2 regions of the Janibacter hoylei PVAS-1 genome follow, and region 1 is predicted to be linked to the other one. Evidence: riboswitches for the same ligand, from Rfam matches in the RefSeq annotation. Region 1 holds a riboswitch; the other holds the start of a gene.
The links. Region 1 has a riboswitch for thiamine pyrophosphate ahead of CWN80_RS05375 (ECF transporter S component). Riboswitches for the same ligand answer to the same signal wherever they lie in the genome.
Positions count from the first base shown of each region.

Region 2: another riboswitch for thiamine pyrophosphate. It lies ahead of thiC (phosphomethylpyrimidine synthase ThiC); the one in region 1 lies ahead of CWN80_RS05375 (ECF transporter S component).

Region 1 covers NZ_PIPF01000005.1:22,582-37,835, forward strand. Annotated here, with positions in the region: gene hrpB (ATP-dependent helicase HrpB) at 1-632, shown strand, start outside; gene CWN80_RS15335 (VOC family protein) at 642-818, opposite strand; gene CWN80_RS05310 (hypothetical protein) at 901-1,332, opposite strand; gene CWN80_RS05315 (mycothiol transferase) at 1,329-1,832, opposite strand; gene CWN80_RS05320 (DsbA family oxidoreductase) at 1,863-2,552, opposite strand; gene CWN80_RS05325 (MFS transporter) at 2,583-3,788, opposite strand; gene CWN80_RS05330 (DUF1361 domain-containing protein) at 3,785-4,486, opposite strand; gene CWN80_RS05335 (mycothiol transferase) at 4,773-5,222, shown strand; gene CWN80_RS05340 (hypothetical protein) at 5,227-6,027, shown strand; gene CWN80_RS05345 (hypothetical protein) at 6,033-6,503, shown strand; gene CWN80_RS05350 (hypothetical protein) at 6,651-7,232, shown strand; gene CWN80_RS05355 (hypothetical protein) at 7,220-8,131, shown strand; gene CWN80_RS05360 (thioesterase family protein) at 8,115-8,894, opposite strand; gene CWN80_RS05365 (NAD(P)H-dependent oxidoreductase) at 8,950-9,441, opposite strand; gene CWN80_RS05370 (ATP-binding cassette domain-containing protein) at 9,458-11,779, opposite strand; gene CWN80_RS05375 (ECF transporter S component) at 11,692-12,336, opposite strand; TPP riboswitch at 12,414-12,516, opposite strand; gene CWN80_RS05380 (DUF4235 domain-containing protein) at 12,602-12,901, shown strand; gene CWN80_RS05385 (NAD(P)H-quinone oxidoreductase) at 12,901-13,878, shown strand; gene CWN80_RS05390 (FAD-binding dehydrogenase) at 13,929-15,254, opposite strand, start outside.
Region 2 covers NZ_PIPF01000012.1:122,020-137,273, reverse strand. Annotated here, with positions in the region: gene CWN80_RS12860 (hypothetical protein) at 1-868, opposite strand, end outside; gene CWN80_RS15990 (hypothetical protein) at 868-993, opposite strand; gene CWN80_RS12855 (PQQ-dependent sugar dehydrogenase) at 1,028-2,122, shown strand; gene CWN80_RS12850 (hypothetical protein) at 2,171-2,785, opposite strand; gene CWN80_RS12845 (alpha/beta fold hydrolase) at 2,782-3,564, opposite strand; gene CWN80_RS12840 (GNAT family N-acetyltransferase) at 3,619-5,385, shown strand; gene CWN80_RS16120 (hypothetical protein) at 5,420-5,632, shown strand; gene CWN80_RS12830 (hypothetical protein) at 5,643-6,011, shown strand; gene CWN80_RS12825 (NADP-dependent oxidoreductase) at 6,061-6,984, shown strand; gene CWN80_RS12820 (hypothetical protein) at 6,994-7,368, shown strand; gene CWN80_RS12815 (hypothetical protein) at 7,361-7,873, shown strand; gene CWN80_RS12810 (SRPBCC family protein) at 7,884-8,324, shown strand; gene CWN80_RS12805 (DMT family transporter) at 8,344-8,664, opposite strand; gene CWN80_RS12800 (DMT family transporter) at 8,661-9,005, opposite strand; gene thiD (bifunctional hydroxymethylpyrimidine kinase/phosphomethylpyrimidine kinase) at 9,067-9,903, opposite strand; TPP riboswitch at 9,933-10,040, shown strand; gene thiC (phosphomethylpyrimidine synthase ThiC) at 10,038-11,789, shown strand; gene CWN80_RS12785 (MFS transporter) at 11,786-13,144, shown strand; gene thiM (hydroxyethylthiazole kinase) at 13,141-13,929, shown strand; gene CWN80_RS12775 (thiamine phosphate synthase) at 13,926-14,570, shown strand; gene CWN80_RS12770 (MFS transporter) at 14,551-15,254, opposite strand, start outside.

The DNA.
Region 1 (15,254 bases):
CTGACCCGGCGACCGGGGCCGACGCGGTACGGCGCGCACTCGTCACCCGCGGCCTCGACCTGCTCACCTGGTCACCCGCCGCCGACGCCCTGCGTCGACGCCTCGCCGTGCTCCACCACCACCTCGGCGACCCGTGGCCCGAGGTCTCGGACGACGCACTGGCGGCGCGACTCGAGCAGTGGCTCGGCCCCGAGCTGCAGCGCGTGGCGACGGGCACTCCCTTCGCCCGCATCGACCTGACCGACCCCCTGCGCCGGCTGCTCCCCTGGCCCGAGGCGACCCGGCTCGACGAGCTCGCCCCCGAGCGCCTGCCGGTCCCGAGCGGGTCGACGGCCACGATCACCTGGCCGCCGCACGACGAGCCTTCTGCCGCACCGGTGCTCGCGGTCAAGCTGCAGGAGTGCTTCGGCCTCGGCGAGACGCCGCGGCTCCTCGACGGCCGCGTGCCGGTGCTCTTCCACCTGCTTTCCCCGGCCCGACGGCTCCTCGCTGTGACCGACGACCTCGCCTCCTTCTGGTCCGGGCCCTACGCCCAGGTGCGGGCTGAGATGCGCGGCCGCTATCCCAAGCACCCGTGGCCGGAGGACCCGTGGACCGCCCCGGCGACGGCCCGCACGAAGCGCCGGACCTGAGCCCCGGCGTCAGCGACGGTCGGTGAGCCGCAGGTGGTACCCGTCAGGGTCGTGCACCCGGAAGTCGGTCAGCACCCACGGGCGGTCGGTGAGGTCCTCGGCGAACTCGACGCCTGCGGCCACGAGCCGGTCACGCTCGGCCTGCACGGCGTCGACGACGAGCACGATCTCGGTCCCGCTCCGCACGTGGCGGTGCTCCGCCGCGCGGGCCGGCGAACGGCACGACATGCACCAAGACGACCTGTTGTGCTCGGCCGGTCCAATCGGCTCACGCCAGCAGGGTCCGGATCGCCTGCCGATAGCCGGGCGCCACGACCCGGGCGGCGAGCGCTTCGACCCACCGCAGTCGCGCTGGCAGCCACGGCAGCTGCACCGTCTGGCGCCAGACGACGCGCGAGCCGTGACGAAGGGGGGCCACCGTTACCTCGATCCGCCCGCCGACGACCCGGCCGACCTTGACCACGGTCGCGGACTCCGGCGGGGCCCACGTCTCGACCCGCATGACGTCGTCGAAGCCGAGCGGCCCCAGCGCGGTCCTGCCGGTGAAGCCGGCCCCCGCCCCCATCCGGGTCGCCGGCGGGTTGGGCGTCACCGTCGTCAGCGGGATGACCGCCGTGTGCCGATCAAGGTCCCACAGCCGCGCCCACGTCTCGGCGGGCGCGTGCTCGGTCTCGGCGGACACGACGAAGCTCGACCTCATGCGGTGATCAGCCCCCGCAGGTACGCCGCCTGCCCGACGTGCTGGGTGTCGTCGTTGACGACGCTCACCAGCCGCGCCCCGAGCGTGACCGGCGGATCCCACGAGGTGTCGACGACGCGGTCGAGGTCGTCCTCGTCCAGCCCGGCGACCCACGTCACCGTCTGGTCGTGCACGGCCTCGACGTAGCGGGCGAGCAGCTCGGCACTGGCGACGACCTTGCCCACCTGCGCACTCGTGTGCCCGTAGCCGGTGTCGTCCTCGTCCAGGTCGAGGTCGAAGAACTCGATGAAACCTCGGGCAGCCCAGACCTGCTGAAGACCGGCGACGTCGGCCACGTGGTCGTCCTGGACGCGATAGGCGTGCCAGACCAGCCACGCGATCGGGTTGGCGTCGGGCGCGACGCGGTGCGTCAGCTGTTCCTCAGTGAGACCGTCGATGGCGGCCAGCGCGCTCTCGCGCACCCGGCCGAAGCAGTCGATGAGCAGTTGTGCAGGAGTCATGCCCCCGACGCTACGCCCCGGTCGCGGCGCTCAGCAGCCGTCGGGCCCGCAGACGTCGCCGGACTGCACGACCTGCACGGCCGGGGTCCGCTCGGCGAGCGCCTTGTCCACGACCTCGCGGAAGACCTCGGGCGGCTGGGCCCCGGAGACGGCGTACTTCATGTCGATGACGACGAAGGGGACACCCGTCACCCCGATCTGCCGCGCCATGTCGATGTCGGCCGCGACCGCGGCCTCGTAGCGGCCGTCCTCGAGGGAGGCGCGGACCTCCCCTTCGTCCAGACCGGCGGCCACTCCCACCCGGACGAGCGCGTCGACGTCACCGATGTCGAGGCCGTGCTCGAAGTGACCGGACAGCAGGCCCTCCTTGACGGCATCGGCGACCCCACGCTCCTTGGCGAGGTGGAGCAGCTGGTGGGCGCGCGCGGAGTTGGCGACGACCAGGCGGTCGAAGTCGTAGGCGAGGCCTTCGCCGGCGGCCTGCTCGGCGACGTGGCCGAACATCTGCCGCACCTGCTCGACGGGCATGCCCTTGCGGGAGGCGAGGTACTCGGCCTCGGTGCCGTCGTAGTGCTCGGGCAGGCTCGGGTCGAGCTGGTAGCTGTGCCAGGCGACGGTGATCTCGTCGCGCTGCGGGTGGTCGGTCAGGGCGGTCTCGAGGCGCCGCTTGCCGATGTAGCACCAGGGGCAGGCGATGTCGGACCAGATGTCGATCTGCATGTCGGGGGGCAACGCGCGGAGCGCGCCGGATCATCCCGCGGGTGCCGCCAGGGTCTCGCGGGCCCGCGACCACGGGAGGATCGCGAGGGCGCTGACGAGTCCGCTGAGCGCGAAGGCCCACTGCCAGCCCCAGAGGTCGGCGACCGCACCGATGACGACGGGCCCACCGATGCCGCCCGCGTCCTGGCACATCTGGAAGGCGGCGAGCACCTTGCCCCCGGACCGGCCGTTGCCGACGACGTCGGCGACGGTGGCCTGCTGCGCCGGGTTGAGCAGGCCGGCGCCGGCGGCGAGCACGGTCGTCAGGACGAGGATGCCGACGAGGCCTCCGGCGAGTCCCATGGCGCCCATGCCGACGGCGCTCAGGCCGAGGCCGACGAGGATGGGTCGGCGGCGGCCGAGCGTGTCGGCGATCCGACCGGAGAACTGCAGGGTGATGGCGGTCGCGGCCGCACCTGCGGCGAGGGCGACGGCGGCGGCCCACGTCTCCCCCACGACCGCGACGGCGAAGAGCGGCAGGATCGCCACGCGCACGCCGAAGTTGGTCCACCCGTTGGCGAAGGCCGACACCAGGGCGGCGCGGTAGGCGCTGTCGCCGAGGGCCTCGCGCACGGTCATCGGCGGCAGTGCGCCCTGCAGCGGGTCGGCGCGAAGGGGGGTCCCCCGCAGCATGGTCGCGACGAGGGCCGCGGCGAGCAGCAGCGCGACGCCGTAGACGAGGAAGGGCACCCGCATCCCGAGCTCGCCCAGGGCGCCGCCGATGACGGGGCCGATGACCCCGCCGATGAGGAAGGCACTGCCGTACATCGACGAGACGCGGCCGCGGATGAGTGGCGGGGCCATGCGCACGAGCAGGGCCATCGCCGAGACGGTGAACATCGTCGACCCGATGCCGCCGAGCGAGCGGAAGATCAGCAGCTGCCAGTACGACTGGGCAAAGGCCGAGGCGCCCGTGGACAGGGCGACGATGACCAGCCCGAGGATGTAGACGGGCCGCTCCCCGAGCCGCGTGACGAGAGCACCGCCCGCAGGGGCGAAGAGCAGACGGAAGAAGGCGAAGGCCGAGACGATGACGGAGGCGGCGGTGACGCCGACGTCGAAGCTCTGGGCGAACTGCGGCAGGACCGGGGTGATGAGGCCGAAGCCCACGGCGATGACGAAGGCCGCGGCGACAAGTGCCTTGATCTCGGCCGGGACGGACGGCCGCTCCTGCGCGGGGCGGGCGGGGGTGCTCACCCGCCGTACTGTGCCACCCCACCCCGATGACCGCCCTCGAGGGCTCGACCGATGGCCCAGGTGACGAGGTAGGCGGCGACCAGACCCCCGGTCATCGCCGCGGCGAACTGCAGGAGGAAGGGGTTGCCGAAGGGGTCGAGGAGTCGGCCGAGGACGACGTCGACCAGGCCCTGCGGGTTGGTCACCACGTCCCAGGAGTTGAAGCGGGGGAAGCGGCCGAGGTAGACGCCGAGGGAGGTCAGGGCCAGGGAGCCGATGGCGAGCGCCCAGCCTGCGGCCGTCCCCATCCGGGCGGCGACGATCCGGTGCACGAGCAGCAACGAGGCGAGCCCCAGCAGCAGCCCCGTCCCGGCGAAGGAGCCGATGAGCAGGGCGTCGAACCACAGTGGGGCGCCGTGCATCCAGTCGAGGTGGATGAAGTCCGTGATGATGTACGGCGCATTGGGCAGGAAGAGCAGCCACACGACGCCGACGGGGGCGAGCAGCCACCCGGGGGCCCGGAGCCGGTCCAGCCCGGTCATCGCGAGCGCGAGGAGGAAGGGGATCCACGCGAGGAAGAGGTTCCAGAAGAGGAAGGTGAAGACGGCCCCCGTCTGATCCGTGCGCACGTACTGCAGCGCCGCGGCGACGAGGGTGCCGGCGACGGGGAGCAGGGTGAGCCCGGCCAGCCAACGCCCGGGGTGAGATGTCGGAGCCATCCCACGACGGTAGGCCGCCCACCTTGGGGATCTCTGGACGAGACCCCACCGCTGGCTGAGGAGCTGGGTCCCACGCGCCGCGTGGGCGGAACGAGCGTCTCGAAGCCACGACCGTGTGCCCCCCGCTCCCGGCGAGGAGGGCCGGCGCGCTGCCGACGTCCTTCGTCCTCGTGTGGGCGCCTTGTCGTTCTCGACGTCGGCTTGACGCTGCACCGACCCTCCTCGCCCGTCCGCTCCGTCCCCCTTCGCCCGCTTCGCAGTAGGTCCCCGGTGGCAGGCTGGTCCCATGGCCGACCTCAAGACCGCCCTGCACGACCACCTGCGCGCCCAGCGGGCGGCGCTGCTGCTCAAGCTCGAGGGGCTGAGCGAGCGGGAGGCGCGGCTGCCCCGGACGCCGACCGGGACCAACCTGCTGGGCCTGTACAAGCATGCGGCGGCGTGCGAGCTGGGCTACTTCGGCGAGACCTTCGGTCGGCCGAGCGACCTGGCGCTCCCGTGGGAGGCCGAGGGGGTGGACCCGGACGACAACGAGGACATGTTTGCGACCGAGGGCGAGTCGATGGCCGACGTGCTCGCCTGGAGCGCGGCCTGCTTCGCCCACGCCGACATCCTGCGCGAGCACGTCGACGGTCGGGTCGGGCTGCGCTCCGAGGGCAACAACCTGCCGGAGTGGGACGAAGGGCGCTGGGCCCGGTACGTCGAGCGCCTCACCCGCATCGCCGACGAGCGCGCCTGAGCCCGTGGAGCTGAGCGAGGCCGTCACCGACGTCTACGCAGCGCCCCTGGCCGACTTCGTCGCCACCCGCACCCGGTGGGTGACCGCGGCCAAGGACGAGGGCGACGCCGATCTGGCCGCCGCGATCAAGGCCCTGCGCAAGCCGACCGTCCCCGCGCACCTCGTCAACGTCGTCGCGCGGGAAGAGCCGCAGGTCGTGGCCGCGCTCCTCGCTCTCGGCGAGCGGATGCGCGCCGCCCAGGCCAGTGGCGACGGAGCCGCGCTCGCAGCGGCCCGACCTGAGCGAAGGGAGTGCATCGACGCCTTCGTCGCGGCCGCCGGTCGCGCCGCCCACGAGCACGGCCTGGGCTGGTCCGCCGGCGTGCAGGACTCCGTGGCGGCGACGGCCGTCGCCGCGCTCGCCGACGAGGCGAGCGGCACGGCGGTGGCCTCGGGTCAGCTGCTCCGCCCTCTGGCGTACGCCGGCTTCGGTGAGGTCGAGCTCGACGACGCGGTGGCGACCCCCCTTCGCCTCCTGCCGCCCCTGCCGGACGACCCCGGCGACGACACGGAGGAGGTCAGCGCCGAGGAGCGCGCTCGGCAGGCAGCCCTCGAGGCCGCGCGCGACCGGCTGCGCGACGTCGAGCGGGAGCTGGCCGCCGCCCGCCTCGCCGAGTCGGAGGCGCGGGCCGCGCTCGTCGCCGCCCGCGACCGCACGAAGGACCTCGAGACACGTGTGGCACGTGAGGCCGATGAGGTGGTGCGGCTCGAGACACGCCCGGGCGCCGGACGTGCACGACAACGGCCGAGAAGCGCGGGATCATAGCCCTCATGAGCACGGCGCGCACGACTTCTCCCCGCACCGCCCCGACCGACCTGCCGACCTGGGCCATCCAGGCGGAGGACCTCGAGGCCATGCTGGCGACCGACGACGACACGGTGGACACCGCGGTCATCCCGCGACTCGCCTACCGCGAGGCCGTCGAGGAGGCGGCCGTCCCTGGCCAGACGATCGTCACCGAGCCGGCCGACGAGGTCGAGCACGTCGCCGCACCCGTGGGCCACAACCTGCGCCGCCGCCACGCCAGCCCAGAGTCGGTCGCGGCCATCCGCCGCAACCTCATCGCGGTCGCCTGCGTGCTGGCCGCCGTCGTCCTCATCGGCGCGGCCGCCACCTGGCTCGCCGGCTGGATCGCCCTCGGCGTCTGGACCCTGCTCGTCGTCGCCGGCGCCATCGCGATCCGCCGCTCCAACTCGCGCTACACGGCACGGCACAGCCGCTACACCCCGCGGCACGCCTGACCCGACAGAGACGCACGCCACGGGCGGCAGGGGAGTCCTCCCCTGCCGCCCTTGGCGTGTTCTCGCTAATCTGGCCCGAGGTGGGGCCCTGGCAGTCGGCGCCCGACCGGATCGACGACCACGATCGGGAGGACGAGCATGCGCCGCGTGCGCACACGAGACATCGCCGCGCTGGCCTGCGCCGCCTCGCTGCTGACCCTGAGCGCCTGCGGCGACGACGAGTCCGGCACGTCCGACCCGACCTCGTCCGCCACGGCGAGCAACGCGACGACCTCCGACGACGAGCACGCCATGGAGCAGGTCCGGGCGATCGACAAGCAGCTTCGCGCCGCGGACCCCAGCAAGCCCCTGCCCGAGGACGCCACCTGGGCGACCGATGGCTTCCGCACCCGCTTCGACGCGGCAGCCGCCGACTTCACCGAGGCGGGCGCGGTCTTCACGGGCAAGATCACGACCGAGTCACTGCATCTCGGCGAGTCCGACCCCGATGCTCCGGGCGGTGGGCAGCTCACCGCATATGCCTGCACGGTCGACACCACGCGCATCATCGTCGACGGCAAGGACGTCACGGCGCACCCCAACGACCCGACCAAGGTGCTGCCCAAGAAGCCTCGGCACGACACCTACCTCAACACCTACTCCACGACCGACGACGGCACGACCTGGCAGCTCGACCGGTCGCGCAACCTACCTGACAAGGACAAGAAGGGGACCCCGTGCGACGCCTAGCCACCACGCTCCTCGCCGGAGCCCTCCTGCTCTTCACGCCCGCCCTCCCGCAGGCCAGCGCCACGGCCGACTGCCGAGAGGGTGGTCGAGGAGACACCGGAGGTGGCTCCGTCATCGTCGGCGCCGACTGGTGCCAGTCCGGCGGCAACAACGGCGGCAACGACAACAGCGGCGGCAACAACAGCGGCGGCAACTACAACGGCAACAACGGCGGCGGCACCACCGGTGGTCAGTCGGAGTCCGGCGACTCGACCTCGTCCGGCCCGCGCATGTACACGATGGCGGAGGTCATCGAGATCTGCATGCGCGACGGCGACGCCCTGTCCATCTCGTGCATGGCGGCGTACAACGACCGCATCATCCGCGAGGATGACGCGACCGAGGACGCGCCGGCCGACGAGACGCCTGCGCAGGCCATCGCCCGCGCCCGCATCACCGCCATCAGCCGGCTCGACCTCAGCCGCCCGGAGATCGGCGCCTCCCCGTGCCAGACCGACACCGGCGCCTGCCGCGGCACCGTCGGCCTGCCCGTCTGGCTGTGGGTCGGCGACGGCACCGGCGGTGCGCTGCCCTCGATGTCGACCACGGCCACGGCCGGCCCATACTCCGTGACCGCGACCGCCAAGGTCTCCAAGGTGAAGTGGTCGCTCGGGGACGGCACGACGACCACCTGCACGACCACCGGCACCAAGTACGACTCGGCGACGCACGGCTGGTCGGACCCGACCTGCGGCTTCGCCTCCGGCTGGTCCACCGCCGGCACGCACACCCTGACGGCCAGCTACGTCTGGGAGATCTCGATCTCGGGTGACGCCACGGGCTCGGCGACCCAGACCATGTCCTCCACCGAGCAGGTCACCGTCGGCGAGCTGCAGTCCGTGGTCACGCAGAAGGGCTGACCGGCCGGACGGTGAGCACCTGGGCGAGGGTGCCGAAGGCCCCTCGCTCGTCGTGGAGCACGCTGGAGGTCAGCCCGTGGCCGGCGGGTCCGAAGGAGACCGTCGTGTCGAGCCCGAGCCAGCCCGGCTCGGGCTGGCGGAAGAGGTGCGCGGTGAGATCGACGTTCGGGAAGAGGACCTCCCGGGGTGAGGCGAGGACGTTCATCCCGTTGGCGATGTCGAGGAGACCAGCCGTCGCGGCGAGGTGACTGTGCGGCTCGTCGACGAGCGGCACGTCGGTGCGCACCCACACCCGCCCGCGCCCCGGCTCGACCGCCTCGCGGCGCACCTCGACGCTCTCGATGAATCCTCCCGTCCACACGCTGCTCGGGTCCCACGGCTCGGTGTCACCCGGCGCCGGCATGGGCGGCAGGTCGCTGTGCTCGAGGGCGCTGGTCTCTCCGGCGGCGACGAGCCAGGCCCGGGCGACGGCGACCGCGCGGCCCCCGTGCGAGAGCGTCGCCTCGACGAGCTCGATGGTCCGCCCCGGCCGCACGACGCGCACCTCGTGCGTGCACGGCTGCACGGGGACGGGCCCGAGGATGTCGCAGGCCAGCCGAACGAGCGGCAGCCCGTCGTCGCGGCGAGCGTCGCGGTCGACCTCGACGAGATGGGCGAGCAGGCCGAGGGCCGGCGCGATGTGCTGCTCGCTCTGCGTCCAGGCGCCGCCGGTGTGCGCCGTGGGGCGGACGGTCAGGCTGTCGATGCGCTCGAAGTAGGCCATGGGCCCATCAGACCACCCGGTGTCACCGGTCTGGTGGCAGGCACGCTCGCGCTGCTCAGCTCAGCAGCGCTGCGAGCGTGCCGCCGAGCTCGGTCGCCGCCTCCAGCGCCGCGTCGTCGACGTCACCGACGACCTCGAGGGTCTCGGCGGCCTGACGCCAGTCGAGCGCCTGGACGATGGAGCCCACCGCCCGCACGGCACCGGTGACGTCGTACCGACCGTGCACCCAGAGGCCGTAGGGCCGCTTCGCGGTGGAGCCACCGCCCCCTTCGCCGGCCCCGCCGGAGTCGTCGAGTGCTCCGCCGACCTGGAGGAAGGTCGAGTCGAAGAAGTGCTTGAGGGCCCCTGACATGTAGCCGAAGTTGGCCGGGGTGCCGAGCAGGTAGCCGTCGGCCGAGAGCACCTCGTCGGCGCTCGCCTCGAGGGCGGGGACGACGTGCACCTCCACGCCGTCGAGGTCGGGGTGTCGGGCCCCCGCGAGCGCCGCGTCGAGCAGCGCGCGGGTCGACCGGGTCGGGCTGTGGTGGACGACGAGCAGACGAGCCATGCCCGCCATCCTGCCCTCAGAGACGGGCGATGACCACGACGAGCACGGGCAGGCTCGCCGCGAGGACGACGAGGGTGTCAGCCGGGCGCCAGGGGGCCGGCTCGGCCCAGGTGCGGCGGGCGGACGAGGCGAAACCGCGAGCGTCCATGGCCACCGCGAGCGTCGCGGCCGACCCGAGGGAGCGCATCAGCATGCCGAAGGTCGAGGCCCACAGGTGCGCGACGAGCGTGCGCGGGTGCCGCCACGAGACTCCCTGCCCCCGCAGGCGGCGGGCCCAGCCGATCTCGGTCCACGCGGCACCGAGGGTCTGCACCCGCTGCAGGGCAGCGCCGAGCGCCACGACGGGCCGGGCGGGCAGCCGCAGCCGCTGGCCGAGGTGGTCCGCGAGGTCGTCCGGGTCGACGTAGGCGAGCGTGATCGCCGACGGCACCACGATGACGAGCAGACGCAGAGCGGCCGACAACGCCGTGTCGACATCACGCGACCCGAGGAGCCAGGTCGACCACCCGACGCCGACCGCGCCGACGAGCCCCGGCAGGAGCCGGATCGCCAACCCGCACCACCGCCCGACGACCCAGCCGGGGCCGGGCCGGTTGGCCAGCCCGATGACCGCGCCCACCCCGAGCAGCGCGAGGACGACGAGCGAGGTGCGCCAGCCGGGCGAGAGCACCGCGGCGACCATCGGGATCGCGGCGGCGGCGAAGAGCGACAGCGGACCACAGGCCGACAGGACCGCGCGGGGCGTGGAGCGGGTCGGCCCCGGCGAAGGGGGTGACACCGGCTCGACGGCGTCGACGAGGGCCATGAGGTCGGGGTCGTGGGAGGCCGTGACGACGGCACCACCGCGGGCACGCTGCGCGAGGAGCAGCCCGACGACCGCGGCCCAGGTGCCGCGGTCCTGCCCGACGGTCGGCTCGTCGGCGAGCACTGCTGCGGGACCGTGGGCGAGGGCTGCGGCGACGGCGAGGCGACGCTGCTCGCCACCCGAGAGGGTCTGCGGGTCCGCCCGCTCGAGGTGGGCGAGCCCGAGGGCCTCGAGCAGCTGTCGGGCCCGGGCCGTGGCGGCGGCCTCGTCGCGCTCGCCGAGCGTGCGGCCGGTGAGCAGCACCTCGTCGAGCACGGTGCGCGTGAGCAGCGCGCTGGAGCTCCACTGGGGCACCCACCCGAGCAGCGGGGCGATCTCGGTCGCGGGGAGCTCGCCGACCTCACGCCCTTCGGCCGTGGTGACCCGGCCGGAGACCGGGGTGACGAGTCCGGCCAGCGCGGCCAGCCAGGTGCTCTTGCCGCCGCCGCTCGGGCCGACGAGCGCCGTCGCCCGGCCGCCGGTCACGGCCAGCGGCTGCGCGACGAGCGCGGTCGCCGACTCGCTGCTGCCGTCGAGGTGGTTGCGTCGGCGCTCGACCCGCAGGGCCTCACCCTGCAGGAGGGGGGCACCCCCGTCGACCGGGCGGGCGAGCGGCCCGAGCGGCACGCTCAGGGGTTCCGGCGCGGCGACCCCGGGGACCCAGATACCCTCCGCGGCGAGCCGCGGCCCGTGCTCCTCGAGCACGACCGCGGGCGGTCCGTCGTGCAGCACCCGACCGTCGCGGCCGAGGACGACGAGCCGCTCGCAGTGCTCGACCCACGGCTCGATGCGGTGCTCGACGACGATGGTCGACACGCCGGCGGCACCACGGAGGACGGCGTCGCGCACGGTGGCGGCACTCGTCTCGTCGAGCATGGCGGTCGGCTCGTCGAGCAGCAGCAGCGAGGGCTGGAGGGCGAGCGCACCGGCGAGCGCGACGCGCTGGGTCTGCCCGCCGGAGAGGGCACTCGTCGGCGTCGCGGGGTCGAGGTCGCCGAGCCCGACCGCGGTGAGCGCGGCAGCGACCCGGGCCGGCATGGCGTCAGCGGCCACCCCGACGTTTTCGAGACCGAAGGCGACGTCCCGCCCCACGGTGGCGGCGACGGTGCCTGACCCGGGCTCCTGGAGGACGAGGCCGACCGCACCGGGCCGCTCACCCGGCGGGCTCCCTTCGATCGTGACGGTGCCCGTGAGGTCACCCGAGTCGACGGTGAGCAGCAGCCCCGCGAGCGCCCGCAGCAGCGTCGACTTGCCCGAGCCGCTCGGCCCGACGAGCAGCACCCGCTGGCCAGCGGGGATGCTGAGGTCGATCTCCCGCAGGACCGGCTCCTTTCGTCCGGCCGGTCGCCAGGTGAGCCCGCGGACGGCGACGGAGCGGTCCGCGGGCCCGCCGGTGGTGTCGGGGATCAGACGGCCCTCCGCTCGAGGACCTCCTGGCCGGGCGGGAAGGGGTTGAGCGCACCGGCCTCCGCGAGCGCCCGGGTGAGCAGCCACCCGCCGATGCCGGCGATGACGACACCGGAGACGACCATGAGGGGCAGGTAGGCGAGCTTCCAGGCCCACGCCCAGTCGGTGAAGTAGGCACCGATCTCGTAGACCCACTCCAGGGGCGCCGACAGGGCTCCCGCGAGGACCGCGACGGCGGGGCCGAAGGCCTTGTAGGCGAAGATCGCGAAGGCGAGCTCGGCGCCGATCCCCTGGGCCAGGCCCGAGACGATCGTCGTGACGCCCCACTGGTTGCCGAAGAGCGCGGAGACAGTCGCGGCGATGAGCTCGCAGGCGATCGCGGCACCGGGCCGGCGCACGACGAGGCCCCCGACGACCCCGGCGATGAACCAGAAGCCGACGAAGAGGCCGAAGAGGGGCTGGAAGGCGAGCCCGAGGGCGGAGATCGGGCCGTTGTACAGCAGTCCGTACCCCCAGTAGGCGACGCCGAAGGCCACGCCGAGGAAGGCGATGGTCAGCAGGTCGACGGTCCGCCAGCCGAGGAGCGGACGGGTGGCGAGGACGGTCCCGGCGCGGGTCGCGCCCGTGGACTTCGTGGTGGGCATGCGTACTTCTCCTGTGTGGTGTGACTCCACAGGGCGGGCCGGCGCCAACCGCGACGGCGAGGCCGTCCGGCGACGACGGTCCGTGAGACTCGACTCCCTACGCCGGTGCGAACCGGATCAGGTACGAGGGTCTGCGGTCGCCCGCACTCTCAGCGCTGTTGCGCTCCCCTGTCGTGCCCCTCCAGCATAGGCCTGTGGCAGGGTTGGTCCCGTACCGGGTGGCGCGGACCGTGACCACCTCTCACGCATGGCGAAAGGACCCCTCATGGGCAACGTGGTGTGGAAGCTGTTGGGCAGCGGATCGGCGATCCTCGCCGGCATCGTCGCCAACAAGGTGATCACCGAGGTGTGGAAGAAGGCCGGCCGAGACACCGAGATCGACCCGACCAACCCCAACACCTCCTTCGGGGAGGCCCTCGCCTATGCGGCCCTCGCCGGTCTGGCCGTCGGCCTGGCCCGCACGATGACCACCCGTCAGGCGGCGGCGATCTACCAGAGGTCCGCCGGTCACCTGCCCAAGCCGATGCGCGAGGACGTCGAGAAGGAGCTGGGGCTCGAGTCGTGATGCAGGGCATCTCCATCACCGAGCCCGGCGACGCCGACGTCCTGCAGATCACGGAGGTCGAGGCACCCACCGCCGGGCCCGGTCAGGTCGTTGTCGACATGGTCGCCGCCGGCGTCAACCGCGCGGACGTCATGCAGCGGCTGGGTCACTACCCGCCGCCGAAGGGCGCCTCCCCCCTGCCGGGCCTCGAGGTCTCGGGCAGGGTCCTCGAGGTCGGCCCCGAGGTCGAGGGCTGGTCCGTCGGCGACGAGGTCTGCGCGCTCGTCGACGGCGGCGGCTACGCGGAGCGGGTCCTCGTGCCTGCGGCCCAGCTGCTGCCGATACCGAAGGGAGTCGACCTCACCTCTGCCGCAGGCCTGCCCGAGGTGGCGTGCACGGTGTGGTCCAACGTCTTCATGACCGCCAACCTCCAGCCCGACGAGACCTTCCTCGTCCACGGCGGGTCGAGCGGCATCGGCACGATGGCGATCCAACTGGCCAAGGCCGCCGGAGCCCGGGTCGCTGTCACCGCGGGCAGCGAGGACAAGCTCGCCTTCTGCCGCGAGCTCGGGGCCGACATCGCGATCAACTACCGCGAGCAGGACTTCGTCGAGGAGGTCCGGGCGGCGACCGACCGCCACGGCGCCGATGTCGTGCTCGACCTCATGGGCGCGAAGTACCTGCCACGCAACGTCGACGTGCTCGCCACGGCAGGCCGTCTCGTCGTCATCGGTCTCATGGGTGGCCGGAAGGGCGAGCTCGACCTCGGCAAGCTGCTCAGCAAGCGCGCCGCGGTCATCGCGACCTCGCTGCGCGCCCGCCCCGCCGGGGAGAAGGCGGCGATCGTCGCCGCCGTCCGCGAGCACGTGTGGCCCCTGATCGAGGCCGGCGCGGTGCGCCCGATCGTCCAGGGCGCCCACCCGCTCGAGCGGGCCGCGGATGCCCACCGCGAGCTCGAGGCGAGCGGCCACATCGGCAAGATCCTCCTCACCGCCTGACCTCTCCCCTTCCCCGCCCTTTGCTCCGTCCTGGGCGCACGGGGTGAGACTCAGTCGCCGATCTCGGCGCCCATCGCCCGACCGGCGGTCCGCCCGGAAAAGATGCACCCGCCGAGGAAGGTGCCCTCGAGGGCGCGGTAGCCGTGCACGCCACCGCCGCCGAATCCCGCCGCCTCCCCGGCCGCGTACAGACCGGGGATCGGCTGCCCGTCGCTGCCGAGCACCCGTGCCGACAGGTCCGTCTCGAAGCCGCCGAGGGTCTTGCGGGAGAGGATGTGCAACTTGACGCCGACGAGCGGGCCCTTCTTGGGGTCGGTCAGCTTGTGCGGCGGGTAGGCCCGCTTGGAGATCTTGTCCCCGACGTAGGAGCGGGCCACGCGCATCGCGGCGATCTGGGCGTCCTTGCCGTAGGGGTTGTCGAGCTGGGCGTCGCGCTCGTCGACCTGCTTCTTCACGAGGGCGGGGTCGAGTCGCGGCTCGCCGTCCTCGACGAGCTCGTTCATCTTGGCGACGAGCTGCTCGACGGTGTCGGCCTGGACGAAGTCAGCCCCCTGGTCGAGGAAGGCCTGCATCGACGGCGTGACGTCGGCGAGCGAGCGCTTGCGGATGACCCCGGCGACCTCCTTGCCCGTGAGGTCCTGGTTTTGCTCCGAGCCGGAGAGGGCAAACTCCTTGCCGGCGATCGACCGGTTGGTGATGAACCACGAGTGGTCGTGCCCGGTGGCGCGCAGGTGCTCCAGCGTGCCGAGGGTGTCGTAGCCGGGCAGCAGCGGCGCCGGCAGGCGGTTGCCCTCGGCATCGAGCCACATCGAGCTCGGCCCGGGCAGGATGCGGATGCCGTGCTGCGCCCAGATGGGGTCCCAGTTGCGGATCCCCTCGACGTAGTGCCACATGCGGTCGCGGTTGATGAGGTTGCCGCCGGCCGCCTCGGTGATGCCGATCATGCGTCCGTCGACGTGCGCGGGCACGCCGGTCACCATGTGCTTCGGCGGCGCGCCGAGGCGCTCGGGCCAGTTGGCGCGCACGAGGTCGTGATTGCCGCCGATGCCGCCGGAGGCGACGAGGACGACCGGCGCGCGCAGCTCGAAGCCGCCGATGCTGTCGCGGTTGGTCGCGACGCCCCGCTCGGCACCGTCGTCCGCCAGCCGGGCTCCGCGGACGCCGACGACGGCACCCCCTTCGACGATGATCTCGTCGACGCGGTGGCGGTGGGCGTAGGTGATCAGGCCGCGCTCCTTGGCCTCGGCGACCCGTCGGGCGAAGGGGGCGACGACCCCCGGCCCCGTGCCCCACGTGATGTGGAATCGCGGCACGGAGTTGCCGTGCCCGTGCGCTGACCCGTCGCCGCGCTCGGCCCAGCCGACGATGGGGAACCA
Region 2 (15,254 bases), on a different contig from region 1:
GCGCGAGGAACCACGACCCCGGTCGGTGGTCGACGTAGCGCAGCGCATCCGCGGCGGCGGCGATGCGGGCCGCATCGCCCCACTGCTCCACGGGCGGGATCGCCTCCATCGGTCGCCGCCTGGCCTCGTCGTACATGACGTGGCCGAAGGTGGCCGGCCCGTCCCGATGGAGGGTGAGCGCGCTGATCCGACCGCAGTCGGAGCAGTCGAGCTGGCTCTCGACGCGCTCCATGAGCCCGGAGCGGTGCAGCAGCTGGAGGTCCGCGAGCGGCGCGGGAGAGTACGTGTCGGAGAGCAGGCCGTCGTCCCGCCTGCGGTGCAGGGCAACGACGGTCGCGTCGACGTCGAGCCCGTCACCGGCGGGTGCCCGCACCGGCAGGTCACCGCAGACGGGGCAGGTGTCGTCGTCCGGCTGGCAGGCGCGTCCCGGCTGGTCGAGGGTGACGGCTAACTCGACGAGGTGCCCGGGTTCCGTCCACCGACCGTCGAACCGGCAGCGCACGAAGCCGCCGTCGCGCTCGAAGTACGCGTACCTCCCGCCGAACCTCGGCCTGGCGTCCACGGCCTTCGCGAGGCCGTCCAGCGTCGTTCGTCGACCGGCTCGGCCGAGCCAGTCGCGCAGGTCGATCCCCGTGCGGGCGAAGGGAGTCGGCCGCACGTGGAGCAGCACGGCCACGACCGCGCCGTCGTGCAGCACGATCTCCCCGCCCGAGGCGAAGGTCAGCCGACGCGAGCGGTGAGCGGGCTCGTCGACGAGCCGCTCGTCCGTGGCGACGGGGGTGCCGCCGAACAGGTCGACGAGCTCCCGCACGGTCGGGTGGTCCTCGCTCGCGCCGAGGGTGTCGAGGAGCAGCTGGAGGCGGGTCATCAGTTGAGGATCTCGGTCTGCCGGAGCGTCCCGAGCCGCGCGCGCCAGGCCTGCCTCGCCGCCGGCGTCAGGCGGGTCCAGTCGTCGACCACCGGCACGACGCGAAGGGGGGTCGTCTCGTCCATGGCCTCAGGCTAGGCCCGCCGGTAGCGTCAGGTCATGGACCACCGGACAGTTCCCCGTGCCGCCGCGCTCGCCGCGGCGACAGCCCTGCTGGTCGGCTGCTCGGGGGAGGCGACGGACCGTGGTACCTCCGGGTCCGGCACGACGACGTCGGGTGCACCCCCTTCGTCCTCGTCCGGCAGCGCGCCGCCTGACGTCGTCACCGGCCTCGACGCCCCGTGGTCCATCGTGGTCGACGACGACATGACGCTCGTCAGCGAGCGCGACTCCGGCCGCGTCCTCGAGGTCACCGATGATGACGGCGGCACCCGCGAGGTCGGCACCGTCGAGGGCGTCTCCGCGGGAGGCGAAGGGGGCCTGCTCGGCCTCGCCGTGCACGACGACCACCTCTACACCTACTTCACGAGCGCCGACGACAACCGCGTCGTGCGCCACGAGCTGACCGGCGAGCCGGGCTCGCTCGCTCTCGGCGACGCCGAGACGATCCTCGACGGCATCCCGTCGGCGAGCTTCCACAACGGCGGTCGGATCGCCTTCGGGCCCGACGACATGCTCTACGTGACGACCGGTGACGCCGGCGAGACCGACCGCGCCCAGGACCCCGAGAGCCTCGCCGGCAAGATCCTGCGGCTGACGCCCGAGGGCGAGGTGCCCGAGGACAATCCCTTCGACGACTCGCTCGTCTGGACCCTCGGCCACCGCAACCCGCAGGGCATAGCCTGGGACGACGACGGGACGATGTATGCCAGCGAGTTCGGCCAGGACACGTGGGACGAGCTCAACGTCATCGAGGCCGGCGCCGACTACGGCTGGCCGACCGTCGAGGGCGCCGCCGACGACGGGCGCTTCACCGACCCGGTGCAGCAGTGGGCGACCGACGAGGCGAGCCCGAGTGGCATCGCGATCACCGACGACAGCATCTGGATCGCCAACCTGCGTGGCGAGCGGCTGCGCGAGGTGCCGCTCGACGACCCGAGCACCTCCACCGAGCACCTCGTCGGCGAGCACGGTCGGCTGCGGGACGTGGCGGTGGCACCCGACGGCTCGATGTGGGTGCTCACCAACGCCACCGACGGCCGTGGCGATCCCGGCGACGGCGACGACCGCATCCTGCGCGTCGTGGTCCGATGACGCCCAAGGTCGCTCCCTTCGGCGAGGTGCTGCTCACGTCGAGCGTCGTCACGAAGGCCTGACGCCGCCGTAGCGATGGTGTGCCGTGGCGAGCAGCTCGTAGAGGCGCCGCCGCCCACCGACGTACCCGGCCTCGACGACGTAGCCGCCGGGCCCGAGGAGCCCGTAGCGGGGTGGGCGCCGGCCGGCGGCCAGCATGGCGCGGTCCCGGGCCTCGATCGCTGCCGGGGTCAGCACGTAGGTCACCGACCGCGGGGCGAAGCGGTAGTAGGGGCCGGTCACCCGCTCGTAGCCGACGCGCTCGATGCCGGTCCACGGCACGAACGAGCGGATGACACCGCCGGACTCCGAGGCCAGCCCCTCGCGCGTGACGACGAGCGCCTCGCGGCGGTGCAGCCGCACCGCGATGACCACCGGCAGGAGGGCGCAGCCCACGACGGCGATGACCGAGGCCCAGGTGACGGGGTGCGCGAGCACCACGCCCATCCGGTCGCGGCGCAGCCCGTCGCCCACGGCGAAGACGAGCCAGGCGAGCAGGCCCGCCCCGACGAGCAGAACCAGCACGAGGAGGCCGAGCGCGTAGGCGCGTGAGCGGGCGATGCGGACCTGCCCGCCCGCGTCGAGCACGGCGATCGCCTGGGGCAGGGGTGGCGGGCCGCTCATCGTCCGGTGCGCTCGACGTCGGCCATGAGCACGGCGGGCCAGCGGTCGACCTCGGCGCGGGTGCTCGCCACCTGCAGGGTCGCACGGGGCAGCAGGTCGAGCAGCGCCTCGGCCGTCGACAGCGGGTGCGCGAGGTCGTCGGTCCAGGCGAGGATCGTCGTCGGCAGGTCGATCGAGCGCAGCGACGCGCGCGGTGGCAGGTCGCTGCGGGCTGCTCCGCGGAAGACCCACGGCAGCAGGTCGGTCCGCACGTCGGGCACGGTGTCCGGCGCCCCGGCCGTCGCAGGCGGCGCGGGTGCGGCCGCCTGGGCCCTCAGCAGCAGCTCGACGCCGTGGGTCTCGACCGCCTCCGCGGACCGCTCGTAGTCGTGCGCCCTGGCCGCGCGGGTCTCCCACGCCGTCGGCGGCACCATGAGCGTCAGCCCGCTGAAGCGCTCGGGCTCCAGCAGCGCGGCGTGCAGCAGGGTCGCGCAGCCCATCGACGGTCCGACGCCGTGCACGCGCTCACCGGGGAACCACGCGTCGAGCAGGGCGAGCAGGTCCTGCGCCAGGGTCGGCCAGCGGTAGTCCTCGGCCACCGGGCGCCCTGTCGACCGGCCGTGCCCGCGGGCGTCGTAGCGCAGCAGCCGGGTACCGCTCAGACCGCGGCCGAGATCGAGGTCGAGGACCCGGTCGCGCTCCCGGCTGGAGGTCAGGCCGTGGAGCTGGACGACGGGGTGTCCCCCTTCGTTGCTGTACTCCGTCTGCAGCCGGGCGCCGGGGACGTCGAAGTCCGTCACGGACCACCTCCTCGCCCGGCGCGCGGTCGGCGCCGTGCGGCTACGGTATCCGCCATGAGGCTGTCCAACGTCGCCCACCTGCGACTGCCCTTCGGGCGGCTCCTCGGTTACGACGTCACCGCCCGGCGCACCGGTCGCCCCCTGCCCGTCTCCTTCGACCAGCAGCGTCACGTGAGCGCTGGCGACAGGCCCGGCTCCTGGATGGCGATCTGCTTCACCCTGCCTGCCCCGGTTGCGCGGCAACGACTCTCGGCGGCCTGGCTCGCGGTCGTCGCCCGCCACGGCACCCTGCGGTCGAGCTTCTCCGTCGGCCCCGACGGGCAGCCGCTGCTCGAGGAGATCGAGGTGACGCCGGGGCAGTGGGTGGAGCACCCGATCGCCACCGGGCAGGCGGTCAACGACGCGGTGCGCGACGTCCTCGACGCCTCCTGCACCCCCTTCGCCACGCCCTCCCACCGGCTGTGCGTCCTGGAGACCGCGACCGCTCCGACGATGATCATCGGCGCCGACCACGCGCACGTCGACATGTGGTCGATGCTCGTCGTCATCCGCGACCTGCTCGCGGCCCTCGAGCTGACCGACGGCGACGAGGTGCCCGAGCTCACGCTCGTTCCCCCCTTCGCCGAGCACACGACCGCCCTGCGCCACCGCGACCCGGCGCCCGAGCACGTCCAGCGGCGCTGGGCGGAGGTCCTGGCCGCGAGCGGCGACGTCATGCCTCGCTTCCCGCTGCCCCTCGGCGAGCCGGTGCCGCAGGCCGAGCGGGTCGAAGTCCGTGACGTGCTCGACGTCGACGGCTCGGCGGCGCTCGCCGCCCAGGCACGTGGCGACGGCGTCTCGACCCTGGCCACGGTCGTCGCCTCGATGACGGCGGTGACCCGCAACCTCGCGGACGTGCCTCTCCGCGCGGTCTTCCCGGTACACTCGCGCTACGACGCGACGTGGCACGACTCGGTGGGCTGGTTCATCGCCAACTCCGTCCTCGAGTCCGCGGACCCCGACCCGAGCGCCTGTGCCGACGCTGTGAAGGAGGCGGTGCAGCTCGGCTCGTGGCCGCTCGCCGAGGTCTTCGCCCCGTGGGGCGGCATGCCCGAGGCGCCAGGCATGTTTGCGGTCTCGTGGCTCGACCTGCGGCGCCTGCCGGTGAGGGTCGACGCCGCGGGCCTCGACGCGCAGTACGTCGGCGCGAGCATCCGCTCCGACGGCGTCATGCTGTGGTTCATCATCGACGAGACCGGGCTGCACCTGCGCTGCCGCTACCCCGACACCGACGAGGCCCGGAGACACGTCGGCGGGTGGCTCGATGCCCTGGTGCACGATCTGAGGACCCGGGCCACCGAGTCCGTCGGTGGTGTCCTCGAGCTGGGGGAGCGTCGCTTCCGGGTCCGCCGGGCCGTGCGCGGCGACGTCGCGGCCATCGTCGCGCTGCTCGCCGACGACGAGCTCGGCGCGGCGCGCGAGGGCGACGACATCGCCCACTACGAGCGGGTCTTCGATGCGGTCGACCGCGACAGCGCGCAGTACCTCGCGGTCGTCCGGGACGAGCGCGACCGGGTGGTCGCCACCATGCAGCTGTCGATCATCCTCGGCCTGTCGCGCCGCGGCGCCACCCGACTGCAGGTCGAGGGCGTGCGGGTGGCCTCTGGTGAGAGGTCGGCCGGGCTGGGGACGGCGATGCTCGAGTGGGCCCACGAGCACGGGCGCGCGCACGGCGCGGCCCTGTCCCAAGTGACGACCGACCGGGTACGGACCCGGGCACACGCCTTCTACGAGCACCTGGGCTACGAGGCGAGCCACCTCGGTCTCAAGCGTCCGCTGTGACACGCCCCCTCGTCAGGGCAGGCGACCGCTGCGCATGAGCTGCTCGAGCAGCCGCACCGCGGCGACCGCGGCGGCGTCGGGGACCCGCACCATCCGGTCGATGTCCGCGGCGATGAAGCTCGTCTCGACCCGCTGGCGCCCGACGCCCTCGATGCGCGAGGTCGTGCTGGCGGAGGGACACGGCCGCCACCGCAGTCCGCGTCGACCGGCCGGCAGCGCCGGCCCCTCGGGACGGCCCGCTCGATAGGCTCGCGGTCATGCACCCCATGCGCATCCGGGCCAACCAGGCCATCGCCATCCTCCTCGTCTGCCTCGGCGTCCTCATGCTCGCCGTCGGGATCCTGGCGCAGTCGGCGTCTGCCGCCGTCGGGGTGATCCTCGCGGTGCTCGGCGTCCTGCAGATGATCAACCCGATGGTGCGGCTGGAGCCCCACGAGGCGAGGGTCATCAGCCCGATCGGGATCACGATGCGCCGCTTCCCGCTGCGCGGCCCCCTCGACCTCGTCATCGACGGCAAGAACCTCGTGCACGTGCCGACGGGCAAGCGCGTGACGACCCTGGGCTTCGGCGTGCACCAGCCCGACGTCGAGGCTCTGCGCCACGTCATCCCGACCGCTCAGCGCTGAGGCGAGGGTCGCGGGAATGCCATCCGGCGCGCTCCCCGTTGTACCCACCATGCGCGCCATCACCTACGACCAGTACGGCACCACCGACGAGCTGCACCTGAGCGACCTGCCGGTCCCCAAGGTGGGCCCGAGCGAGGTCCGCATCCGGGTCACCCGGGCCGGGGTCAACCCCGTCGACTGGAAGGCCATGTCCGGCGGTCTCGACCCGATGCTCTCCGCCGACTTCCCGGTCATCCCCGGCTGGGACGTCGCCGGCGTCATCGACGCCGTCGGCCCGGACAGCCCCGAGTTCAGTCCCGGCGACCGGGTTGCCGCCTACGCCCGCAAGCAGGTCCTGTCGGCCGGCACCTTCGCCGAGTACGTCACGGTCCGCGTCGACGACGTGGCAGCCGTCCCCGACGAGGTCACCGACGACGTCGCTGCGGCCCTCCCGCTCGCCGGGCTCACCGCCCTTCGTGTCCTCGAGACGCTGGCCGTGACGAAGGGGGACACCCTCCTGGTCCACGCCGCCTCCGGTGGCGTCGGCTTCGCCGCCGCCCAGCTGGCAATCGCCGCCGGGGCCACGGTCGTCGGCACGGCGTCGACGGCCAACCACGACAAGCTGCGCGACATCGGCGTGACGCCGGTGGAGTACGGCGACGGGCTCGACGAGCGGCTGCGCGACGTGGCGCCAGAGGGCTTCGACGCGGTCGCCGACTTCGTCGGCGGGGTCCTCGACGTCAGCCTCGCGGTGCTGCGCGAGGGCGGTCGCCTCGCCTCGATCACCGACCCGGCCGTCGAGGAGCACGGCGGCCGCTGGGTGTGGGTGCGGCCCGACGGGGCCCGCCTGGCCGACCTGCTCGACGAGGTCGCCGCCGGCCGGTTGATCGTCGACGTCGACCGGAGCTTCCCGCTCGAGGACGTGGCGCAGGCCTTCGCCGCCAGCCAGTCGGGCGACGTGCGTGGCAAGCTCGTCATCGAGGTCGCCGACTAGGGTGCGGCCATGCCGCCGATGACCATCCGCCACAGCCGTCCCATGGCCATCACCTTCGTCGCCCTGGGCGTGCTCATCGCGCTCGTGTCCCTGCTCACCTCGGCGTGGGTCACCGTCGCGGCGGGCGTCGTGCTCACCGCCCTCGGCATCCTCCAGCTCGTCAACCCGATGCTGCGGATCGGGGTGGACGAGGTGCGCATGTGCAACCCGCTCGGCATCACCCTGCGCCGGTTCCCCGTCACCGAGCCGCGCGACCTCGTCCTCGACGGCAGGAACCTGCTCCACGTGCCGACCGGCAAGCGGGTCGCGGCACTCGGCCTCGGCGTGCACCAGCCCGACGTCGACTCGCTGCGGCAGGTCGTCCCCGTCGTGCCGCGTGGCTGACGAGGTCTCCTCCCGGGCCCGCCGCGACCGGCGTCGCCGCCAGTACCTGTCCCTCGGTCTCGGCGAGCTCGCCGCGGCTGCGGTCTTCGTGGGGGTGGCGCTCTGGCACGGCGCGCCCCTCGACACCGGCGGCCGGCTGGCCGTCCTCGGTGCCGTCGGGCCGCTCGCCGTCGTCCTCGTCGCCGCCGGCACCTACTGGCTGCTGGCCCGACGGTGGGTCGGCGTCGGCGTGATGCCCCTCGGGCTCGCCCGCGCGTACCTCGCCCTCGGGGTGCTCGCGGTCATCCTCCTCGCGGCCGGGCTCGCGGCGGTCGTCGCGGGCGCTCCCTCCCTGGCGTGGCTCGTGCTGCTCCTCCTCGTCTGGGCCTTCGGCGTGGTCGAGGTCGTCAACTACGCGCTCCGCCGCCTGGCCTTCCCCGCGCACCGGTGGGTGGCCGGGGTGGCGCAGGGACGCGTGCCTCAGCTGGCCGCCGACGTGCGGGCGGCCCTGGTCGCGCGGTCCTAGGGTGGGTGCCATGGACGAGACCAAGGTCGTCACCGCATCCACCACCATCACCGCACCGCCCGAGGCGATCTTCGAGGAGATCGCCGACCCGGCGCGGCAGCTCGCCTGGGACGGCAACGACAACCTCGCGTCGTCCGCCTCCGGTCAGCGGGCCCGGGCCGTCGGCGACGTCTTCGTCACCACGACGACGCGGGGCAACGACCGCTACAACCACGTCGTCGACTTCGAGGAGGGGCGCCGCATCGCGTGGCGCCCGGCCGCGCAGGGGCAGGCTCCCTTTGGCCACGAGTGGCGGTGGCAGCTCGCCCCGACCGACGACGGTCGGACCCTGGTGACCCACACCTACGACTGGCGCGAGCTGACCGACGCGTCGCGGTACGAGCGGGCCCGCAGCACGACCGAGCGCAACCTGCGCGCCTCCCTCGACCGGCTCGCCGCGCTCTTCGGCTGAGCCCTGCGGGGCGCGTCGGTCAGTGGCCCGCCCCGAGCTCGAGCAGCAGGACGCCGACCATGATCAGTCCGATGCCCGCGAGCATCGGGCGGGTGAGCGGCTCGGCGAAGAGCACCCGTGAGCCGAGCGCGGTGAGCGCCACCCCGGCGGCCGCCCACGTGCCGTAGGCGACGCCGAGCGGCATCCCGTGCGAGAGACTCGCCGAGAGGGCGGCAAAGGCGGTGAGGTAGCCGACGCCGACGAGCCCGTACCACCGTCGGTCCTCGACGGCCGACCTCAACGCGAGGGTGCCGGTCACCTCGGCGCAGACGGCCACCGTGAGCCAGAGCCACCCGGTCACGCGCTCACGTCCTCGACCGGGGCGTGGCGGGTCCCCGTCTCGACGAGCAGCACCCCGGCGATGACGCAGCCGACGCCCAGGCCCATGACGGGGGTGAAGCGCTCGCCGAAGACGACCGTCGACAGGACCGTCGTGAGGGTCACCCCGCACGCCGACCAGATGCCGTAGGCGACGCCCAGGCCCATCCCGCGGCGCAGGACGGCGGCCAGCAGGGTGAAGGAGGCCATGTACCCCGCCACGACGACGACGTAGAGCGCGGGTCGGTCCAGCGCGCCCTTGAGGCTCAGGGTTGCCGCCACCTCGCACAGGATCGCGGCGGCGAGCAGCAGCCAGGTCGTCATGGGAGGACTCTAGGTGCGCTCCGCGGGGACGTCGCCGGCTGACCGCCGGGTCGGCTCGACCTCAGGTGGTCGCGCGCCACCTGACGAGCTCGTGGAAATGGTGTACCGGCCCGGCGCCGGCCCCGATCTCGAGCGACTCCCCGTGACGCAGTGCTTCGGTGAGCCAGCCACGGGCCTCACGAACCGCTGGCCGCCACCCGTCGTGGCGCGGGCGAAGGGCGGCGATCGCCGAGCTCAGCGTGCAGCCGGTACCGTGCGTCGCCGTGGTCGCGACCCGCGGCCCGCGCAGCGCGACCGGTCCGTCGTCGTCGAGCCAGAGGTCGACCGACTCGGGACCGTCGAGGTGGCCGCCCTTGAGCAGCACCCGACGCGCACCGAGCTCGCGCAGCCGCCGGGCCTGCTCGGGCAGGTCAGCCGCGGCGGCGGCCGGTGGCTCGTCGAGCAGGACCCCGGCCTCGGGCACGTTGGGCGTCACGACGTCGGCGCGGGGCAGCAGCGCGCGCACCGCGTCGACCGCGTCTGGCGCGAGCAGCCGCGAGCCCGACGTCGACACCATGACCGGGTCCAGGACGACCGGTGTCGCAGCGAGCGGACCGGTCGTGAGCAGCTCGTGGACCACCTCGACGAGCGGTGCCGACGCGAGCATCCCCACCTTGACCACGTCGATGCGCACGTCGGCGACGAGGGTCTCGAGCTGGGCCCGCACGTGTGCGACCGGCACCTCGTGCACGTCGGTGACGCCGGTCGTCGACTGGGCGGTGAGGGCGGTGATGACGCTCGTGCCGAAGGCACCGAGCGCGCTGAAGGTCTTGAGGTCGGCCTGGATCCCTGCCCCGCCCGACGGGTCCGACCCGGCGATCGTCAGGGCCACCGGCGGTCGGGGGAGCGGGGCGGTCATGCCGCCACCGTAGCCATGTGGTTGTATCGGAGCACCCCCACGGGAGCTCGGGCACGAGCTGAGATCGGACTGACGCCGTCCGGACCGTCTGAACCTGTCCGGATCATGCCGGCGAAGGAAGAGGAGGCGCACTGGTGCGCACCGACGAGCAGACCGAGCTCCACCCCCAGCACCGTCGTGAGGTGCTGACCGACCCCCACGACCCGTCGATCGAGGTGCCGGTGACGGCGATCTCCCTGGCCGACAGCCCCGACGGCAGCACCAACGACGACGTGCACGTCTACCGCACGGCCGGCCCCGGCAGCGACCCCGAGGTCGGGCTGCCCCCGGCGCGGGCGGCGTGGATCACCGCGCGCGGCGACGTCGAGCCCTACGCGGGGCGACCACGCGACCTGCTCGACGACGGACGGTCCGCCGTGCGCCGCGGCGAGGCCTCCCGGGCCTGGCGGGGCGAAGGGAGGGACCCCCTTCGTGCCGTGGAGGGCCGCACCGTCACCCAGCTGCACTACGCACGCCGCGGCGAGATCACGCCGGAGATGCGCTACGTCGCTCTGCGAGAAGGATGCTCGCCCGAGCTCGTCCGCGACGAGGTGGCCGCCGGCCGCGCGATCATCCCGGCCAACGTCAACCACCCCGAGTCCGAGCCGATGGTCATCGGGCGGGCCTTCCTCACGAAGATCAACGCCAACATCGGCAACTCCGCCGTCACCTCCTCCATCGCCGAGGAGGTCGACAAGCTCACCTGGGCCACTCGCTGGGGGGCCGACACCGTCATGGACCTGTCGACCGGCGACGACATCCACACGACCCGTGAGTGGATCATCCGCAACAGCCCCGTGCCCATCGGCACCGTCCCGATCTACCAGGCGCTCGAAAAGGTCGACGGTCGGGCCGAGGACCTCACCTGGGAGGTCTTCAGGGACACCGTCGTCGAGCAGTGCGAGCAGGGCGTCGACTACATGACGATCCACGCCGGGGTGCGGCTCGCCTTCGTCCCGCTCACCGCTGACCGTGTCACCGGCATCGTCTCCCGCGGCGGCTCGATCATGGCCGGCTGGTGTCTGGCCCACCACGAGGAGTCCTTCCTGTACACCCACTTCGACGAGCTGTGCGAGATCTTCGCCCGCTACGACGTCGCCTTCTCGCTCGGCGACGGGCTGCGGCCGGGGTCGGTCGCGGACGCCAACGACGCCGCTCAGCTCGCCGAGCTGCGGGTGCTCGGTGAGCTGACCCTGCGCGCGTGGGAGCACGACGTCCAGGTCATGGTCGAGGGCCCGGGCCACGTGCCCCTGCACCTCGTCAAGGACAACGTCGACCTCGAGCAGGACTGGTGCCACGGCGCGCCCTTCTACACGCTCGGGCCACTCGTCACCGACATCGCGCCCGGCTACGACCACATCACCTCCGCCATCGGCGCCACGGAGATCGCCCGCCATGGCACGGCGATGCTCTGCTACGTCACGCCCAAGGAGCACCTCGGCCTGCCCGACCGCGACGACGTGCGCACCGGCGTCATCACGTACAAGATCGCCGCGCACGCGGCCGACCTGGCCAAGGGGCACCCGAGGGCCCGGGAGCGCGACGATGCCCTGAGCCGGGCCCGATTCGAGTTCCGCTGGCACGACCAGTTCGCCCTCGCCCTCGACCCCGAGACGGCGATGGCCTTCCACGACGAGACCCTCCCCGCCGAGCCGGCGAAGACCGCCCACTTCTGCTCGATGTGCGGGCCGAAGTTCTGCTCCATGCGGATCAGCCAGGACATCCGCGACGCCTACGGGTCGGCCGCCGACCAGCGGGCGATCGCCGAGGCGGGCATGGCGGCCAAGGCGCGCCAGTTCGTCGAGCTCGGCTCGAGCGTCTACGTCCGTGACGAGTCGACCCGATGAGCCTCGTGCCCGACCTGCCACCGGCGGGACGCGCCGCCGTGCGCGCCGGGGTCGTGGGCAACTACGTCGACCAGGTCAACATCTTCCTGCCCGTCGTCGCGCTCGCCCCGGCGCTCGTGACGCTCGCCGGGCCGCACGCCGGCGTCACCTCCGGCGCCCTCGTCGTCGTCGCCACCCTGCTCGGCCGCCCCGTCGGGGCGATGGTCTTCGGGCGGATCGCCGATCGCGTCGGCCGCACCCGCACGACCCAGGTGGCCATCGCCGGCACGGCTGCCTGCTCCCTGCTCATCGCGGCGGTCCCGACCCACGCGAGCGTCGGCGTGCTCGCCATCGGCGCCGTCGTGCTGCTGCGCTTCGTCGGTGGCGTCTTCCTCGCCGGGGAGTACACCTCGGCGATCCCGCTCGCGATGGAGTGGTCACCACCGCGGCGCCGTGGTCTCGTCTCCGGGCTCATCATGTCGATGGCCCCCTGGGCCCAGTCGACGATCGCCTTCGCCACCGCGGCGCTCCTCGCGCTCCTCGGCCCGGCCACCTACGCGGAGTGGGGCTGGCGCCTCTCCTTCGTCGCCGGAGGGCTCGCCAGCCTCGCCCTGCTCGCCTTCTACTCCGCGCGGGTCGCCGACGCGCCCCACGTCGTGCGTCAGCGCGAGCAGGCCGACACCAGGGCGCCCGCCGCGCTCGGTCTCCGGGCCGTCCTCGGTGGCGCCTACGCGGGTGCCTTCTGGCAGATGTTCGGCCTGATGTCGGGGCTGTGGCTCATGACCAACATGGTCGTCATCGCCGCGACCGGCCGCCTGGCCGCTGACCACGGCCTCGACGGCGGCGAGGTCGCGACGGTCATGGGCGTCGCCTCCGTCGCCCAGGCCCTCGTCATGTCGACGACCGGGCACTGGTCGACGGTGCTCGGCCGGCGGCGCTACTTCGTCGGCTGGGGCCTCGCGGCCGCCGTGCTCGCGCCACTGCTCTGGCTGGCGACGATGACCGCAGCCGTCCTCCCCTTCGTCGTGGGGGTGGCCCTGCTCCAGGTCGTCACCGTGTGCGGCTACGGGCCCGTCGGGGCCTACCTGTGCGAGCGCTTCCCCGCGCACGTCCGCTCGACGGGGTACGGCACCGCCTACTCCCTCTCCATCGTCGTCCCGGCCCTGTGGCCGTGGTGGCTGCCCCGGCTCGAGCCGCTCCTCGGGCACGACGGGGCGGTCGTCGCGGTGCTCGTCGTCGGCGGTCTGCTCGTCGCCGGGTGCGGCGCCCTCGGGCCACGCCTGGCCCGGTGCGAGCTCGACGACGACGTCGAGGCGGTCGCCGTCCGATCTGGCACGCTCCTCCGGCCGGGCGTGCCGTCGGGGGCGACGACATGAGCGACCTGCGCGCCGAGGTGACCGCCGCCGTCGCCGCGATGCGGGCCGCCAGCCCGCTCGTCCACGGGGCGACCGGGTCGGTGACCCGGGCGATCGTCGCCGACGGGCTGCTCGCCGTCGGCGCCCGGCCGATGCTCACCGAGACCGTCGACGAGGCGCCGACCCTCGTGACCGTGGCCGACGCCTTCCTCGCCAACCTCGGCTCGCTGAGCTCCGACGGGCGGGCCGGGCTGCTCCCGACGGCCGAGGTGGCGGCCGAGCGCGGCACCCCCTGGGTGCTCGACCCGACCGCCATCGGTCTGGCGCCCGTGCGCACCCCGCTCGCCCTCGAGCTGCTCGCCCTCGGGCCGAGCATCGTGCGCGGTAACGCCTCGGAGGTCCTCGTGCTCGCCGGGGGAGGGCAGCCCGGTCGCGGGGCCGACAGCACCGTCGCCCCGGACGCGGCCGCCGAGGCGGCCCACTCCCTCGCGGCTGCGCACGGGTGCGTCGTCGCCGTCTCCGGGGCGGTCGACCTCGTCACCGACGGGCGCCAGAGCGTCCGGATCGCCTCGGGCGCACCGGTGCTCACGCGGGTGACCGGCACCGGGTGCCTGCTCGGCGCCCTCAGCGCGGCGCACGCCGCCGTGGCGGCCCCCTTCGTCGCGGCGGTGGCGGCGACCGCCTTGCTCACCGTCGCCTCGGAGCGGGTGGGCGGTCTCGGGCCGGGCAGCTTCCGGGTCGGTCTGCTCGACGCCCTCGACGCGGTGACCCCCACCGAGGTCGGGAGCGGAGTGCGGCTCACGTGATCGACTGGCGCCTCCACCTCGTCACCTCGGGCCACGGGCCGGCCACCGTCCGGGCGGCGGCCGCTGCGGCAGCAGCCGGCGCAGGCATCGTCCAGGTCAGGGCCAAGCACCTGCTCGCGGGCGAGCTGCTCGACCTCGTCCTCTCCGTGGCCGGCGCGGTCGCCGAGGTCGCCCCCACCACCCGGGTCATCGTCAACGACCGCGCCGACGTCGCCCATGCGGCGCGTCGACGCGGTGCCCCCGTGCACGGGGTCCACCTCGGGCAGGCCGACCTGCCGACTGCGGACGCTCGGGCCCTGCTCGGGCCCGATGCCCTCGTCGGCCTGACCGCCGGCACCCTCGAGCACGTCCGGGCCGCCGAGGCGCGCGTCGGTGCGGATCGGCCCGACTACCTCGGGTGCGGCCCCTACCGCCCCACCCCGACGAAGAGCGCGGGTCGCCCCCCGGTGGGTCTTGCGGGGTACCCCCTTCGCGCTGCTGCCACTGACCTGCCGGTCGTCGCTATCGGTGACGTGACGGTCGCGGACGTGCCGGCCCTGTCCCTCACCGGCATCGCCGGCGTCGCCGTCGTCCGCGAGATCATGGGCGCCCACGACCCGGGCGCCGCGGCGGCCGCCTGCCTCAGCGCGTGGGCGAGCTGACGCCGATCTCGTCGTCCACGAGCACCGGGCGGGCGACCCGCAGGCCGGCGAGGGTGATGCCGACACCCGTCGTCATGAGCAGCAGGAGCACGACGGTCCAGCCGCCGGTCAGCTCGTGCAGGAGGCCGACGGCGAAGGGGCCGATCCCTGCGAGCAGGTAGCCGACCGGCTGGACGAATCCAGACAGCTGGGCCGTCACGTGGGGGTTGTGGGTGCGGGCCGCGATGAGGGCGATGGCGGTGGGGAAGGCGAAGCCCGACAGGCCGAGCAGGACCGCCCACAGCCACGGCACGGTCGCCGGGGCGAGGAGCAGGCCGAGGTAGCCGGCGACGGCGAGCGTCCCGAAGCCGATCATCCACGCGGACAGGTCACGGCTGCGGTCGATGACGGTCGGCATGAGCAGCCCGCCGAAGATGCCGAGCGCGGCGAGCACCGAGGTGAGCAGGCCGGCGGTGGCGCCCGACAGCCCCGCGTCGCGGTAGATCTGCGGCAGCCAGCCGAACTGCACGTAGGCATTGGTCGACTGCACGCCGAAGAGCACGGTGAGCGCGATCGCGGTGGGGGAGTGCCAGATCCGCGACGTCGGGGTCTCGCCCGCGGCGCGGCGGTGGACCCGGTCGCGCAGGGCGATAACGACCCACGGGACGAGGGCGAGCAGGGCGACGAGCCCCCACATGCCGAGGG